DNA from 2 places in the Pusillimonas sp. ANT_WB101 genome. Region 2 is predicted to be linked to the other one. Evidence: riboswitches for the same ligand, from Rfam matches in the RefSeq annotation. Region 2 holds a riboswitch; the other holds the start of a gene.
What was found. Region 2 has a riboswitch for glycine ahead of gcvT (glycine cleavage system aminomethyltransferase GcvT). Riboswitches for the same ligand answer to the same signal wherever they lie in the genome.

Region 1 (8,476 bases), on a different contig from region 2:
AATCACCACCGCGGCGAACCACGCGATGGCACGGTATGGCAACCGCTAACAAATTGGCACCACAGGCCTGCCCCACTGCCCGCACGGCTTTTGGCGAGCCAATGCGCTCGGCAATCTCAGAATAGGTGGCAGTTTCGCCCGCAGGTATTTGCTGCAGCGCCTGCCACACCCGCTGCTGAAACGCGGTGCCTCGCACATCCAATGGAAGATCCAGCCCCAGGCTAGGCTGCTCGACAAACCCCACTACGCTTGCAACCAGCTCATCAAACTCAGGCTCAGAACCAGTAAGTTCAGCCTTGGGAAACCGGTCTTGAAGATCACGCACAAGTTGGTCAGCATCATCACCCAGCGAAATGGCGCAAATTCCTCGCACGCTCTGGGCGACTAAAATAGCCCCTAACGAACACTGCCCCACGGCAAACCGAATGCGCGTGTTGGCGCCCCCGCCACGCCAGTCACGCGGGCTCATACCCAGCAGGGCGTCTGACTGTTCATAAAATCGGCTCGATGCATTAAAGCCTGCGTCGTAAATGGCGTCGGTGACCGTTGCAGACCCAAGCAGTTCATCACGCAGCCGTCGTGCCCGTGCTGCGTCAGCATAGGCTTTAGGGGTAAGGCCTGTTTCAGCCTTGAATACCCGATGAAAATGCCATGGGCTAAGGCCAGCTCCCTCGGCTAGCTCCTCAAGGGCGGGTGGGCTCTCTGCCTGCTCAATGTGCCGGCAAGCCTGCGCGACCAAACGCGCGCGCTGCGCACTCGCCGCCGTTTGATCCGCTGCCAGGCGCTGACTGGCACGATACCCCGCCGCCTCGGCGGCTTCGGCAGAATCAAAAAATTCGATATTCTCGCGCCGGGGCAGACGCGATGCCGCACTGGGTCTGCAATACACCCCTGTAGTGCGGACACCATAAACAAAGTGCCCATCAGCTTTGGCATCACGTGCCTGCACGGCGGCCCAGCGCACATCCTCGCTGCCATAAGGCAGCACAGGTACACGCGCTGTCGTAGCCGGTAAAAGTGTGGACATGAAACCCCCGCATAATTAAATCAACAAGAATGGCTATACGATAAAGCCAAATCCGCTGGCGGGATTCTCGTTTCTTGCGTCTGAATTCCTGCCTCTCAGCGTCGCATTAAAACTGACCTGGATGCCGTCAACGCGCCTAGCCGTCGATAAAATGTACTTCTATGCACGCCCAGTTCTCGTGCAACGCGGCTTACATTTCCATCATACTGTTCTAACGCCCGGCGCACACGCTTGCCAGTAACACGCTAATGACGTGCCCGAGCAACGTCACAACGATATTCATTGATGGTTCTGCTATGGTAAACATCGAGATCTTCTACGTCCCGACGGCTAATCCCGTCACCCTTCAGAGCAAAACACCCGAAATGGCATCGCATTAACGCGACTGCAACCCAACGCGATACACTGCTGCAGTGCATCATATCGATACGGCACGCTACACATTACGGAATCATTTCATGCAGGGCATTAAACGAAAACTCGTCTACGTTTCGTTTTACGAGCTTATCGCTGTAGCAATCACCAGCCTGGGGTTGGCACTACTTACCGATCGCGGCCTTTCACACGCCGCCGTCGCGGGCGTAGCTTCTTCCATGATTGCCATAGCCTGGAACCTAACCTACAACACCTTGTTCGAGTTATGGGAATCGCGGCAGACCAAGCGTGGCCGTGGTTTTTTGCGACGTGTCGCACACGCCGCCGGTTTTGAATTGGGCTTGGTCATAATGCTAGTGCCCCTGTTCGCCTGGTGGCTAGACCTTACCCTGTGGCATGCATTTGTGCTGGATATCGGGCTGATTGTTTTCTTTCTGATCTACACATTTTTGTTTAACCTGGTGTTCGATCATTTGTTCGGTTTGCCGGCCTCTGCGCAGCCTAAGCCCCAAAGCACAGAACCCCAACCCTGTAGCAGCCACTCCTAAAACCCTTGGCAGCATTTGCCCCGCCGTCGTTTGCGCTGCCACGCGCAGGAGCACGCTCCTCGCGTGGCAACGTAAGCACGTTGTGCTGTCTTACGCCGCTTTGCTCAGGCCAGGCAAATCTTCGTCTACAAGCGCCGCTGCAAGCTGCGCCGTAGCGGCGGACAACGTCCACCCCAGATGACCATGGCCGGTGTTGTAATACACGCCCTGTTGACGTCCGCGCTGCACCCTGGGCATCATGTCTGGCATCATTGGTCGCAACCCGGCCCAAGGTGTCATGCGCGACGTTTCAACATTAAAGTTTTCATGCACCCAGCGCACCAGCGGGTCAATGCGATCGGCGCGAATATCCCGATTATCACCATTAAACTCTGCCGTACCGGCCACGCGAAAACGATCTTTACCAAGACGCGACGTAACGATTTTGGCACGTTCATCCAGCAGGCTCACCCAAGGGGCCCCTGCAATACTGGCTTCGTCGTCCAGTTGTACGGTAATGGAATAACCCTTTACAGGGTAAATATTTAACCGGTCGCCACACATGGCCGCCAGACGGCGGCTACCAACACCTGCACAAATTACCACCGCATCAACATCGAGGCGCTCCGCATCGTTACGCCTGCGTGTACCCGCTGACATCACGTCAGCCAACAACGCCGTAACACCGCCGTCACCAAACTGCATGTTTTCGATTTCTACGCCATGCCTGAACTCCACCCCATGCCGGGCGGCGGCCGCCGCCAAACCCCGCGTAAATCGGTGAATATCACCAGTTGCGTCAGAAGGCGTAAAAAACCCGCCGTAATACGTGCCCGTTAATGTAGGTTCAATATTACGAATTTCTTCGGGCGTAACGGCATAGCGCTCAAGCCCGCCCTTGAGCAGCAAAGTATTAGACCGTGCCGCCACATCAAAGCCCGCACGGTCGTGATACACATGCAAAATGCCGCGACGCTCAAGATTAAAGTCAATGTTTTCACGCTCGGCCATGTCATACAAATGCTGTCGTGCCTCTATGGCCATGCGTGTGGTGGCAACGGTATTTGTTCGATAATTTCGAATAGCACCCGCAAATTCAGCCAGCCAAGAATACTTATGCCATGAGGGCAATGGGTTCAGCAACAATGGTGCATCTTTTTGCAGCATCCATTTAATGCCTTTGAGCAGTGTGCCTGGCTGATTCCAGACCTCGGCATTACTGGCCGACAGCTGCCCGCCATTGGCATAAGAGGTTTCCATGGCGGGATATAAATGACGATCAGCCACGACTACGTCGTGACCGTGCTGGTTAAGGGTATATGCAGTGGTAATGCCGGTGATGCCGGCACCAATAACTAATACGCGAGACATAGGTGTTCCAAAGAAAGGGATGCAGATACTGAACGAATACGTTCAGCTCGTAGCCCCATCTGTCTCGGTACCTGAGAGTTTTACAACGCCGCCCACTGGGCGGAGCCTCCCCTTCGGTGGGCGCCCTTAGCGCCGCTCTCCAGATTTTTATGTGTGACGGGCAGTCCTTTTGCCTGAGAGTTTCCGGGGCGGTTGCTCCGTCGGCGCCAGAGTATATAAATTTCCGGTCTCTCCTGCCACGTCATACAACTTATTTGAACCGCAGATTCTAACAGAATCACCCAATAAATCAAACAGTTACCGAATGAAGTAGGCATTTACCCATTGCGGAGAATAGGAAACAGGTTTCCCGTGCTCCAATATCGCCCTGGCGACGAATATGGACAAGTACGAAGGCGATTTCCGTGTCACTTAATAATTGATTACAAAAAAGCATTCGTCCTGAAAGTGCTGTAAGAATTGGGTTGAATCCCCGTAAAGTTAAACATTTTCTTTTAACTTAATACCTACGGCGATAAGTCTTGTCCATTTCAAATAATGCAACAAGTGCCCGACTTATATGCATTATTTCGCGGCGGGAAGCTAATTAAGCAGTAGTTAACAGACGCTCCAACACCTGATAAAGCCTCTCATCGCTTGACTGCGCGATATTAAAGCGCAGAAAGCTTCCTGCAGACTGTGACAGGCTAAAAATATTGCCAGGCGCAAGCACAATATTTTCAGCCAGTGCTGCACGTGCCACCGCAACTGCGTCTACACCTTTGGGCAAACTGCACCAAAGAAACATGCCTGCCTGCGGCATAATCCACGGCGTAATGCCCACTGCGCGCAAACGGGCCGCCACCGGCCCCATATTTTGTGCCAGGCGCAAGCGCAAACTTTCGACATGGCGTCTATAACCACCTTCTTTCAGCATGTGGTACACCAATTCTGCAGAAAGCCCTGCACCACCAAAAGAAGTGGCAATTTTCAAATCAGTAAGCGCCGCCGTCCATTCTGGCCTCGCCACAATAAACCCACAGCGTACAGCGGCCGACAGCGTCTTTGAAAAGCTTCCTACATGCACAACTTGTTGCAGGCCATCAAATGCAGCCAAACGCGGTGATGGTCGGGCTTCAAAATCTGAAAAAATATCATCTTCAATTATCGTTAGCCTGTGCTGTTCAGCAAGACGCAATACTCTGTGAGCTGTGACGGCAGACAGCGTGGCGCCAGTAGGGTTATGAATAGCCGAATTCGTTATATAAAGCCGTGGCCCATGCTGCTTCAGAACACGCTCGAAATGCACGAGATCAGGACCGTCTGCGGTGTACGGCACCGACACCACCTTGGCACGATGCGCTCGCAGTAGTGCATGAAAATTGAAATAGCAGGGGTCATCCACCATCACGGTGTCACCCGGTTCAATTAAAAACCGACACAGTAAATCAAGGGCATGCGTACCTGAATCTGTAAGTAGCACCTGGGCCAGCGACGCCTCAATGCCTGCGTCATTCAGGCGCCGTGCCAACAGTTGGCGCAAAAGAGCATTACCTTGCGGCGGCGCATAATCAGCCAATGCGCTGGCCTCGGCCCGCGCAGCGGTACGCAAGGCCTTGCGCAAAATGTCTTGCGGCATCCAACTTGGGGGCAACCAGCCACAACCGGGCTTCATCAAGGTACCTGGAGCATTTAGCGCCTGATGCGATACCCACAACGGATCGATTTCACGATCGAGACGTGGCCCCAGATCAACCAGTGACAAGGGCGGCGGCGAGGCCGACACATAAAAGCCCGAGCCTCGCCGAGCCTGGATCAGGCCCTCGGCTGCCAAACGTTCGTAAGCCTCCACAACGGTTGATTTCGACACCCCCATAGCTTGGGCCTGGCCGCGTATGGAGGGTAGGCGCGAACCCGTCGACAACTGACGTCCGGTAATACGCTTGCGTATATCGCTCATAACCCTGGAGGTCAGCGTTTCAGTGGTTACGTCGGTCATATTATTGATAGAAGCGGGCATTTGTATGGGTATTTATATCAATACAGTTTTTTAAAAGTGTACGGATGTGTCTCTGGCTAGGTCAACACGATTCGCGCACAATTCATTAGAACCAGCCATCGTCTCCATCGTAGTGGCGTCCTGCAACCTCATTCGTACGTATCTGCATGCAAAAAAACTCTACGGCCTGGCTTAATGGCATGCTTGGCGTCATCATCTTCAGTGGCTCGTTACCGGCCACACGAGTTGCGGTAGCGGGTTTTGACCCCTACTTTCTTACCTCAGCACGCGCTGGCATTGCCGGTCTGCTGGGTCTGGCCCTACTGGTACTGATGCGGGCACCGCGACCCCATGTTTCCGACCTGAAAGCCCTCGTCTTCATTGCGATAGGTGTTGTACTGGGTTTTCCATTATTTACCGCCATGGCGCTGCAGTACATTACAGCCGCGCGCTCACTGGTGTTTCTTGGCCTGCTACCTCTGGCCACCGCTATTTTCGGCGTGATACGCGGCGGCGAGCGGCCTCGCATCGCATTCTGGGTGTTTGCCGTTCTGGGGGCCATGTGCGTGGCCTCGTTCGCCCTCCTGCAGGGAGGCGGTGCTTCATTTAAGGGCGACACGCTCATGCTGCTTGCCATAGTGCTGTGTGGCTATGGCTATGCCGAGGGTGGTCGTCTTTCACGCCAACTTGGCGGCTGGCAGGTGATTTCATGGGCGCTGGTGCTGTCGCTGCCTATCTCAATACCCATGTTCCTCATCCTGATGCCAAGCGATTGGCAAAACATTGGCGTGCCTGCCTGGTTGGGCTTGGGCTATGTCACCTTGTTTAGCATGTTGCTTGGATTCTTCTTTTGGTACCGCGGGCTGGCACTGGGTGGCATAGCCGCTGTTGGCCAGCTTCAACTACTTCAGCCATTTCTTGGCCTAATGCTTGCTGCAGCGCTTCTTAACGAAACCATCAGCTGGCCTATGCTGGTGGCAACCAGCGCCGTCATAGCCTGCGTAGCTGGAGCTCGCCGGTTTTCTGCTACCCCACCCGCCCCTAAAGCCCTGCCTTAGGGGATGCATCTGGCAAGGCCGGATCCCCCACGCAATACAGTGCAACCAGATCAAACCCCGTCTCCAGCCTCAGTAACTGCTGCATGCGGGCCTCATCGAATCCCATAACGGCTACCCCTCCAAGCCCAAGCGCGGTCGTTACAAGATACAGATTCTGAATGACCGCGCCCACTTCAATATCCACATAACGTGCACCACGCTGGCCATCAGCAGACTGATCGGCAAAATGTTGAATGGCGCGCTGCCTATCTGCGGCTATCACTACGATAGCCGCCGCTGTATCCAGCCAGGTATCCTCAGCCAGTGAGGCAGTTACAAGAGAAAGGGTTTTAGGCAATGCGTGCAACGCGTGCAGTCGATGCCTCTGGCTATTGCCTGAGTTGCCCTGTTCCTCGCCTGTTGAAAGGTGCTGCTGTTCGTCCTGGAGAGCACTATAACGGTAAAAACCGGGTTCAATCCCCTCAACCTGACGCACCAGTATGTACAACTGCAGCGGATACACTGCGTGAGCCGAGGGTGCCGTGCGTGCTCCGACCTTCTGGACCGGACCCTGTGCCGCTTCTGCAAGACACCTCAAGGCCTCCAGGGAGATCGGAATGCCCGAATAGTCCCGGCAGCTACGTCGCAGCCTTAGCAAGCGCTGGAGAGCCGCTAGGTCGGTCGTAGTACTGCTTGGCGTAGCAGGCTCAACTTGGCAGGAGTATTCAGCGTGTGGGTCGGAAAATGACGCAAAGCGACTATTCATGTCAACCGGCTGACATCAATATACGCAGTAATGCAAGTAGTTTGTGGTTTCATGCTGACAACATCTTGTAAACACAGGGATTTCCTCTTTCAGAGTGGGGCTGTAAAGACTATAATCGAAGATGTGCCAAATACCATATCCCCAATGAAAACAGAGCCTGCCGTGGCCACTATGCCTACTAAAGCGCGCATTATTCGTGCCGTCGCAAGTTCGACTGCAGTCGAAACGGGTCAAAGCATTAAAGAACTCGAGGTTTTCCTGCAAGAAAATGCTCAGTTAAGCAAATACAGTCAGCTCAATCTCGCTTCAGCCTGATTCTTTACTGCCCGACCGTGCCCAGCCCCCGGGCCACCCACTGTTTCATCGGCTCGTAATTCAGCCCCAAGCCTTGCTGAATAGCCAAAATATACTCATCGCGACCAGCCTCCCAGCTGCTGTAATCCAGCGGGCCCATACCTGCCTGAACAGCCATTACATCCGCCAGCAACCGCGAAATACGGCCGTTGCCCTCCCTAAACGGATGCATCAAAATAAACTCAACATGCGTCACAGCAATCGCGTCAATTAGACGCTGAAGACTGAAATCATGGCACGGCGTATGCATTGCAAGGCAACCACGATCAAATGCAGCCATCAGCCTGGGTATCTGCGCAGCCGGTGCAAACGGGAACCCACCTTTGCTCATATTAACGCTGCGGGCCTGCCCCGCCCACGAATAAACATTGCCCAGCCAACGCCTGTGCCAGATCTTCAAGTGTTCAACGGTAATGCCATCTTCAGGCATTTGATCTGACAACAATGACTCATACAGTTTTTGCAGCAGAATCAGCTCGGCCTCATCCATATCAGACGGCAAAGTAATGCCCAGTTTGTTGACCAGCACCCTGTCTCCAGATCCTGGTTCAAACATGCCCTGAGGCCCAGCTATGTCATATCGCGTGCTCATCCTGTTACCCCGGCTCATGACTGACTATGCAGCACAGGCGGCGTACGCCTGTATGTGCTGCCCACGATGTGTCGTTGCGCTGCCTACTGCGCCTGAAGGCTCTGTCCTTGCTCAACAGACTGCAGCTTACCAAACAGCCACCCCATCACCGCACTTATACAGCTCTACAAACCTTACGATAATAGCCGCCACTATGCAAAAAATGACCAAAATAACAGTAGCTTACAGATGAATTATAAAAAGCTGAGTACATCCACAAAACCTCGTTCAATAGTTGAACGCATCTAGATTTTTCGCCAAAAAAATCTCGAAATCGTCGATATACTTACAATTAGTTTCAAAATAAACAGCAGCTACTTTTTGTTGATTCCATGAACGCTGCCTGTGGATAACTACTGGGGCGAGCAACTGTGAATAGCCTGTTGATGACTAACGCATAACTCGTGATT
Region 2 (8,476 bases):
AGCGGGCAACGGCAGCGCCCCGTACACCCCAAAAATATCTCGAGGTATACGGGGCGCTTAGGCTTTATGCCGTTGCGACGGAGGCGGCTGCTGTGCTTACGGTCGTGGGGCATGCGGATACGGTCGCGGCGGCTGCGCCCGTAACCACAGCGCCTGCCACAAACGCCCTAAACCACTACTCGACCTTTACAACCGCCTCATCATCAAGATAAGACTCCACCGGGGGGCATGAGCACATAAGGTTGCGATCACCCCAGGCATTGTCCACACGCGATACCGGTGGCCAGTACTTGTTGTGGCGCAGACTGGCAAGCGGATAGGCCGCTTGCTCACGCGTGTAATCATGATGCCACGCTGAAGCCAAGAGCATTTGTGCCGTGTGCGGCGCATTGCGCAACACATTGTCTTCTGCGTCTTTTTCGCCGCGCTCCACCTGTGCAATTTCTTCGCGGATGGCAATCATGGCATCAATAAAGCGGTCAAGCTCCGCCAGCCCTTCCGACTCGGTCGGCTCAACCATGAGCGTACCCGCCACCGGAAAACTCATGGTGGGCGCATGAAAGCCATAATCAACCAGACGCTTGGCAACATCTTCAGCCGAAATACCGCAACGGTCTTTGATGGGACGGATATCCAGAATGCACTCGTGCGCTACGTGCCCGTTGCTGTCTGCATACAAAATCGGATAATGCTCGCGCAGCCGCGCAGCAATGTAGTTGGCATTCAAAATAGCAACTTCTGACGCTTCTCTAAGCCCCTCAGCGCCCATCATCGAGATATACATGTACGAAATAGGCAAAATGCTGGCCGAACCATAGGGTGCCGCAGACACCGGCCCGACTTTCGCGCCTTCGGGCAGCACACCGGTCTCATCGACCAGACCCGGCAAATAGGGCGCCAGGTGCGAACGCACGGCTACCGGACCTACACCCGGCCCACCGCCCCCGTGAGGAATGCAAAATGTTTTATGCAGATTAAGGTGTGACACATCGCCGCCGAACTTGCCAGGCTGGGCAAGGCCCACCATGGCATTCATATTGGCCCCATCGATGTACACCTGCCCGCCCGCATCATGCACCAGCGCGCAGATCTCGCGCACGGCGGTTTCAAACATGCCATGGGTAGACGGGTAGGTAATCATCAAAGCCGCGAGACGGTCGCCCACCTGAGCGATACGAACCTTAAGGTCTTCAACATCAACATTGCCATTGCTGTCAGAAGCCACCACCACCACATCCATGCCTGCCAGCTGCGCCGAGGCTGGATTAGTGCCATGGGCTGACGCGGGGATAAGACACACATTACGCTGTGGCTGACCGTTGGCGTGATGGTAGGCCTGTATGGCCAGAAGGCCAGCATATTCGCCCTGAGCACCCGAGTTAGGCTGCAGGCTGACCGCGTCATACCCTGTAATAACGCAGAGTGCAGATGACAGACGGTCGACAAGCTCTTTATAACCCTGTGCTTGATCAGCGGGCGCAAACGGGTGCATATTGCCGAATTCGGGCCAAGTAACCGGGATCATCTCGGCCGTGGCGTTTAGCTTCATCGTGCATGAACCCAGTGGGATCATGGTGCGATCCAGCGCGAGGTCTTTGTCAGCCAGGCTGCGCAGGTAGCGCAGCATGTCGGTTTCTGACTGAATGCGCGAGAAGATGGCGTGCGACAAAATTGCACCGTGGCGGCGCAAGCCTGCAGGTATGCCCAAGGCGGTAGGTTTGGCTTTTTGTGCGGCGGCGTCCCAGGTTTTACCCAGGCCCTGTGCAAACACGGACAGCAGCACGTCAAGATCTGCCACCGTAACGGTTTCGTCCAGCGACACGGCCAGGCGGCCTGCACCAGGCTGGCGCAGGTTTATGCGTGCAGCCTTTGCTGCGTCAACAATTGCCTGCGTAGCGTCGCCCGTATTGAGCAGCAGCGTATCAAAATACTGTTTATTAACGACGGTAACGCCCAGTTGCTCCAGCGCGCCTTTCAGAAAACTGGTCAGCGTGGCCACGCGTTCGGCAATGCGGGTAAGGCCAGCGGGCCCATGCCATACCGCATACATGCCGGCCATGACAGCCAGCAACACCTGTGCCGTGCAAATATTGGAAGTGGCCTTTTCACGGCGAATATGCTGCTCCCGCGTTTGCAGCGCAAGACGCAAGGCGGGTGCGCCCTGGCTGTCTTTAGACACACCCACCAGACGGCCCGGCATACTACGCTTAAAACTGTCTTTACACGCCATAAAGCCTGCGTGTGGGCCCCCATAGCCCGGGGGCACGCCAAAGCGCTGGGCACAGCCGACAGCAATATCAGCGCCCCACTCACCCGGTGGTGTCAGCAAAGCAAGTGCCAGCAAGTCTGTCGCAACAGAGACCACTGCGCCCATGGCATGGGCCTGCTCAGCCAGCGCACGATAGTCGGCAATATCGCCCAGGCTATGCGGGTACTGCACGAGTACGCCAAAACAAGCGGGCAGGCTGGCAGCCTCGTCACCGACCAACAGATCAATACCCAGCCCACTGGCGCGGGTGCGGAGGATTTCAAGCGTTTGTGGATGACAATGCTGCGAGGCGAAGAACACATTACTTTTTGAACGCGAACTACGACGCGCAAGCGCCATGGCCTCGGCAGCGGCCGTACCCTCGTCCAGCAACGACGCGTTGGCGATATCCAGCCCGGTCAGATCAGCGACCATGGTCTGGTAATTAAGTAGCGCCTCGAGCCGGCCCTGCGAGATCTCGGGCTGGTAAGGCGTGTACGCCGTATACCATGCCGGGTTTTCAAGAATATTGCGCAAAATCACATGCGGCACATGCGTACCGTAGTACCCCTGGCCAATATAGTTGCGATAAACCTGGTTACGCCCTGCAATTTCGCGCAGGCCAGCCAGCGCATCAGTTTCGCTGCGCGAGGCCGGCAGATCAAGCGGCTTGCGGTCGAGAATGCTGGCCGGCACCACCTGTTGCACCAGACTCTCGAGGCTTTGTGCCCCAATGGCTTCCAGCATGCGGGCCTGATCAGCCTGGCCCGGGCCTATATGCCGGGGGATAAAGTCAGAGTGAGGGTCTAAATCTCGCAACATAATCAACCTAAACAGAAAGAAATGCGGGGCATGTGGGCATGATCAGGGCGGTTGGCCCGCTGAGGTCGCGTTACGCCTCAGAGCGCCGACCGCCACAAAAAGACAGACACCAAAAGGCGCCGGCAGGCGCCTTAAGGCACTTAGCTGGCGCCGAGCGCCTCGTAGTCGTCGCCATCCATGAGGTCATCGATGTCGTCAGGATTATTGGGCTTAATCTTGAAGATCCACGTATCAAAGGCTGCCTGGTTGATAAGGTCAGGCTGATCACCCAGCGCCTCATTAAAGGCCACAATCTCGCCATCGACGGGCGCGTAAATGTCAGAAGCGGCCTTGACTGACTCAACCACACCCGCGGTATCGCCAGCAGACAGCTTGGCACCGGGGTTAACATCACCCACAAAAACCAGATCGCCCAGTTGGTCTTGAGCGGCATCGGTAATGCCCACTAGAAAGACGTCGCCTTCAGGCTTGACCCATTCATGGGAAGACGTGTATTTGCGATCAGTTGGAAGACTCATGGTGTACCCCGTGAAAATCAGTATTCGTTATAAGAGTGAGCGCGCGCATCAGACCGAAATTTTGCCGTTGCGCACGAAAGGCATTTTTACCACTTCTGCAGGCATCCATTTGCCGCGCATCTCGACTTCGACGGCATCGCCAGGCTGCAGACCCAGAGGCACACGCGCCATACCGATGGAAACACCCATGGTAGGCGACATGGAGCCACTGGTGAGTTCACCGTCGCCCTGAGCACTGCGCAACTTCATGTGCGCCCGCATAACACCACGCTCGAGCAGTTTGATGCCCACCAGCGTTTGGTCGGGGGTAATGGCTTCAAGGGCGTCTCGGCCAATAAAACGACGATCGGGGTTTTTAAAAGAAACCGTCCATGACAGGCCCGAGATCAGTGGGTTAACCTGCTCGTTCATTTCTTGCCCGTATAGATTCATGCCCGCCTCAAGCCGCAGTGTGTCGCGCGCGCCCAGACCACAAGGCAACACGCCCTGACTGACGAGGTCATCCCAGAAAGCACCCACCTGGGTGGCCGGCAGTACAACTTCAAAGCCGTCTTCACCGGTGTACCCTGTGCGTGCAACCAGCGTATCGGCATCGATGTAAACACCGTTAAAGGCCGCCAGCTGCTCGGTGGGTGCCTTCCAGTGCGGGCGCGCTGCCCAGAGCTTTTCGCGGGCTTGGGGCCCTTGCACCGCAATCATGGCCAGATCACGCCGGGGTTCAATTTGAACCTCAAAGCCCTCATCGCGCGCAACCTGCTGCATCCAGGCAATGTCTTTGTCTGCCGTACCGGCATTTACCACCAGTCGCCAGTTGGTCTCATCAAAAAAGTACACAATCAGGTCGTCAATGACGCCGCCGTCAGGCTTGAGCATGCACGCGTACAGGGCCTTGCCTGGCACCGTAAGCTTGGCCACGTCATTAGCCAGCAAGCGTGACAAAAAGGCACGCACGCCTTGTTCGCCCGTGGCGGCATCCTGAGCCTCGGCTGACGTTGACGCGGCGGCTACTTTGCCACGTACATCAACATTGAGCATGTGCGAAACATCGAACATACCCGCGGCGCGGCGTACGGTGTGATGCTCTTCAATTTGCGAGCCATAGGAAACAGGCATATCCCAGCCACCGAAGTCGACCATTTTGGCGCCGGCCTGAAGATGGGCAGAATGCAGAGGGGTATGTTTTAGTGCTGTAGACATGAGAGAGGCTCCGGAAACGAAACGACGACGCCGAGCCACCTGGCCCTTGCGCCGCCCTTCTGTCCTTTTGCCTGAGAGTTGACCCCATATAGGGGGTTCACCTTCGGCGCCCGATGCCAGGCCTGCGGGCCAATGGAACGAGTCTCTCCAGAATGCTGCCTTGCCAGCCAATTGGCGACAACACACGAGCGGTACGGGGTGCCTGAGCGATTTCGGGCGAATTGCGCCTTCGGCGGTCGAAAAATCGACGCTCTCCCACTGTGTGACGACAGCAAACGAGAGCATACCCCGAAAGCCAGGCAGCCACAAACAGATTTCGGCCCAGCGTTGAAAATATATTAATGTTGGCTCGCGTTTGCCGCTGTGCTGCAACAACGCCTTGCCGCAGACGGCACCTGCGTGCTTTGCACTGAAAGTATATTAATGCCGGCTAGCGTTTGCCGTCGTGCTGTAACAATGCCTTGCCGCGGGCTACACCCTTCTGCCCTGCGTTAAAAGCAGTTTAATGTCGGCTAGCGTTTGCCGCCATGCTGCAGCAATGCCTTGCCGCAGGCCACACCAGAAGCCCACGCCCACTGAAAGTTATAGCCGCCCAGCCAGCCTGTAACATCCACGGCTTCACCTATAAAGTACAAGCCAGAAACCGCACTGGCCTCCATGGTCTTTTGATTCAGGCAGCGTGTATCAACCCCGCCACGCATCACTTCCGCTTTCTTGTAACCCGCCGTGCCGCTGGGGAACAGCTGCCAGGCATTGATGCACGCGCCCAGTTCGCGCAAAGTCTTGTCCGGCACATCGGCCAGGCGTTGCTCGCCCAAACCATCACCAGTAGTTTGCGCATTGGCCAGCCATTGGTCAGCCAGACGCTTGGGCCACATACCGGATAACACCGACCCCAGCTTCTGTCGGCTGCCCTGCTTGCTTTCAAGCAGTTCGCGGGCAAGATCCCGCCCCGGCGCAAGATCAACAGAAATCGCCTCGCCTGGGTTCCAGTAACTGGATATCTGCAAAATAGCTGGGCCAGACAGACCCCTGTGTGTAAAAAGCAGGTCTTCAAGAAACTCAGTCTGTGCCGCCTTGCCACCGGGTTTCTGACGCCCGTTCGCCTTTCTCGCAGCAGCCGCTCCAGCCCCGACAGCGCGCACCAGCACTTCCAGCGCCACACCGCTCAGGGAAGAAAACGGCTTCCAGGCCTCTGCATCAAAAGTAAGCGGAACCAGCGCAGGCCGGGGTTCAATCACCTTCAGCCCAAACTGCCGCGCCACACCCAAGGCGAAATCAGTCGCGCCCAATTGCGGGATGGCCATGCCGCCCGTCGCCATCACAAGCTGGTGCGCCTGCACCTCGCCCTGCGACGTATGCAGCACAAACACGTCGTCATCGACACGCGTAATGCGCTCCACCGCACAGGGCATGCGCCATGACACGCGACCATCATCGCACTCATGCTGCAGCATGGTGATAATGTCTTCACTGGATTCATCACAAAACAGCTGTCCCCGGTGTTTCTCATGCCAGGCTATGCCATGCCTGACGACCATATCGATAAAGTCTTGCGGGGTATAGGCCGCCAGCGCCGAGCGACAAAAATGCGGGTTTTGCGAAATAAAATTGGCAGGGCTGGTGTTGATGTTCGTAAAATTGCAGCGGCCACCACCAGAGATGCGAATTTTTTCAGCCAGCTTTTTGGCATGGTCAATGAGCACCACACGCAGCCCCCGCTGCCCTGCCACGGCCGCAGCCATCATTCCGGCCGCGCCAGCACCCACCACTGCCACATCAAACACCTGATTAAGCGAACCGCCCGACGCCGAACCGCGAGCGCCCCGATTGCCGGTTTTTTTCGCGCTCGCCCGTACGCCCCCAGAGGCGGGGTCGTGGGTGGTGGCCTGCACCACCCCACCTTGCCTGATCGCCACGGCCGTTAGTCTTCTTTGATGCAGTCGACGTAGTAGCGCTCTTCACCATCTGGCTGCACGTCACGTGCCAGCCCGTGCACATCGGTTTCAAACCCTGGGAAGGTGGCGTTGAACTCGCGTGCAAACTGCAGATAGCTGACGATGCGCTGGTTAAAGCGCTCGCCCGGTATCAGCAGCGGGATGCCCGGCGGGTACGGCGTGAGCAGCACGCCAGTGACACGCCCTTCAAGGGCATCAATGCTAACGCGCTCAGACTCGCGGTGCGCCATCTTGGCATACGCCACCGACGGCTTCATGGCAGGCACCATATCGCTGAGGTACACCTCAGTGGTAAGGCGTGCCAAGTCATATTTGCGATACGCCTCGTGAATCTGCTGGCACAGATCGCGCAGACCCAGCTTTTCGTAGCGACGATGCTGTTTGCAGAAGTCAGGCAGTATGCGCCACAGCGGGTTGTTGCGGTCGTAGTCGTCTTTAAACTGCTGAAGCGCTGTCAGCAGCGTGTTCCAGCGGCCTTTGGTAATGCCGATGGTAAACAGAATAAAAAACGAATAAAGCCCGGTTTTCTCAACCACCACGCCGTGTTCCGTCAGGTATTTGGAAACCAGCGCCGCCGGGATGCCCGTGTCGGCAAACGTGCCAGAGATATCAAGACCCGGCGTTACCACCGTTGCCTTGATGGGATCAAGCATGTTAAAGCCTTCGGCCAGGTCACCAAAGCCGTGCCACTTGTCGCCCGATTTGAGCAGCCAGTCGTCACGCTCGCCTATGCCGTCAGCCACCAAACGGTTGGGGCCCCATACCTTGAACCACCAGTCGTCTTTGCCGAACTCAGACTCGACCTTGCGCATGGCACGGCGAAAATCCAGGGCTTCGGTAATGCTTTCTTCGACCAGCGCGGTACCGCCGGGCGGCTCCATCATGGCAGCGGCCACGTCACAAGACGCAATAATGGCGTACTGTGGCGAGGTCGACATGTGCATTAAATAGGCTTCGTTAAACACGTTGCGATCAAGCTGCCGCGTTTCAGAATCTTGCACCGTAATTTGCGACGCCTGTGACAGGCCGGCCAGCAGCTTGTGTGTGGAGTGCGTGGCGAACACCATGGCGTCTTTGGAACGTGGGCGGTTCTCGCCAATGGCGTGCATGTCTTTGTAGTACTCGTGAAACGACGCATGCGGCAGCCAGGCTTCGTCAAAGTGCAGGGTGTCAATTTCTGAACCCAGCTTTTCCTTGATCATTTCGACGTTGTAAATAACGCCGTCATACGTGCTTTGCGTAAGCGTAAGAATGCGCGGCTTCTTGTCGGGCGCCTGACTGGCAAACGGGTTGGCTTCGATTTTTTTGCGGATATTTTCTGGCTCAAACTCTTCGAGCGGAATCGGCCCAATAATGCCCAGGTGGTTGCGCGTAGGACGCAGAAACACCGGGATCGCACCCGTCATGGTAATGGCGTGCAAAATCGACTTGTGACAGTTTCGATCAACCACGACCACGTCGTCGTTGGCGACGTTGGCATGCCACACAATCTTGTTCGACGTAGAGGTGCCATTGGTAACGAAAAAGCAGTGATCGGCATGAAAAATGCGCGCGGCGTTCAGTTCAGACTCGGCGATGGGGCCGGTATGGTCAAGCAACTGGCCCAGTTCGTCTACCGCGTTACAGACGTCGGCACGCAGCATGTTTTCACCAAAAAACTGGTGAAACATTTGCCCGACCGGGCTTTTCAAAAAGGCCACCCCACCGCTGTGCCCGGGGCAATGCCACGAGTA

Region 1: another riboswitch for glycine. It lies ahead of FQ179_RS15295 (D-amino acid dehydrogenase); the one in region 2 lies ahead of gcvT (glycine cleavage system aminomethyltransferase GcvT).

What each region holds. Positions count from the first base shown of each region.
Region 1 covers NZ_VOAY01000003.1:555,142-563,617, forward strand. The annotation lists gene ada (bifunctional DNA-binding transcriptional regulator/O6-methylguanine-DNA methyltransferase Ada) at 1-1,027, opposite strand, end outside; gene FQ179_RS15285 (helix-turn-helix domain-containing protein) at 1,123-1,254, opposite strand; gene FQ179_RS15290 (PACE efflux transporter) at 1,486-1,950, shown strand; gene FQ179_RS15295 (D-amino acid dehydrogenase) at 2,041-3,300, opposite strand; glycine riboswitch at 3,452-3,547, opposite strand; gene FQ179_RS15300 (PLP-dependent aminotransferase family protein) at 3,887-5,278, opposite strand; gene FQ179_RS15305 (DMT family transporter) at 5,446-6,336, shown strand; gene FQ179_RS15310 (SagB/ThcOx family dehydrogenase) at 6,320-7,081, opposite strand; gene FQ179_RS22340 (hypothetical protein) at 7,226-7,396, shown strand; gene FQ179_RS15315 (Fic family protein) at 7,401-8,027, opposite strand.
Region 2 covers NZ_VOAY01000001.1:24,508-32,983, reverse strand. The annotation lists gene gcvP (aminomethyl-transferring glycine dehydrogenase) at 176-3,070, opposite strand; gene gcvH (glycine cleavage system protein GcvH) at 3,211-3,588, opposite strand; gene gcvT (glycine cleavage system aminomethyltransferase GcvT) at 3,637-4,785, opposite strand; glycine riboswitch at 4,835-4,946, opposite strand; glycine riboswitch at 4,965-5,053, opposite strand; gene FQ179_RS00110 (NAD(P)/FAD-dependent oxidoreductase) at 5,298-6,533, opposite strand; gene FQ179_RS00105 (arginine/lysine/ornithine decarboxylase) at 6,710-8,476, opposite strand, start outside.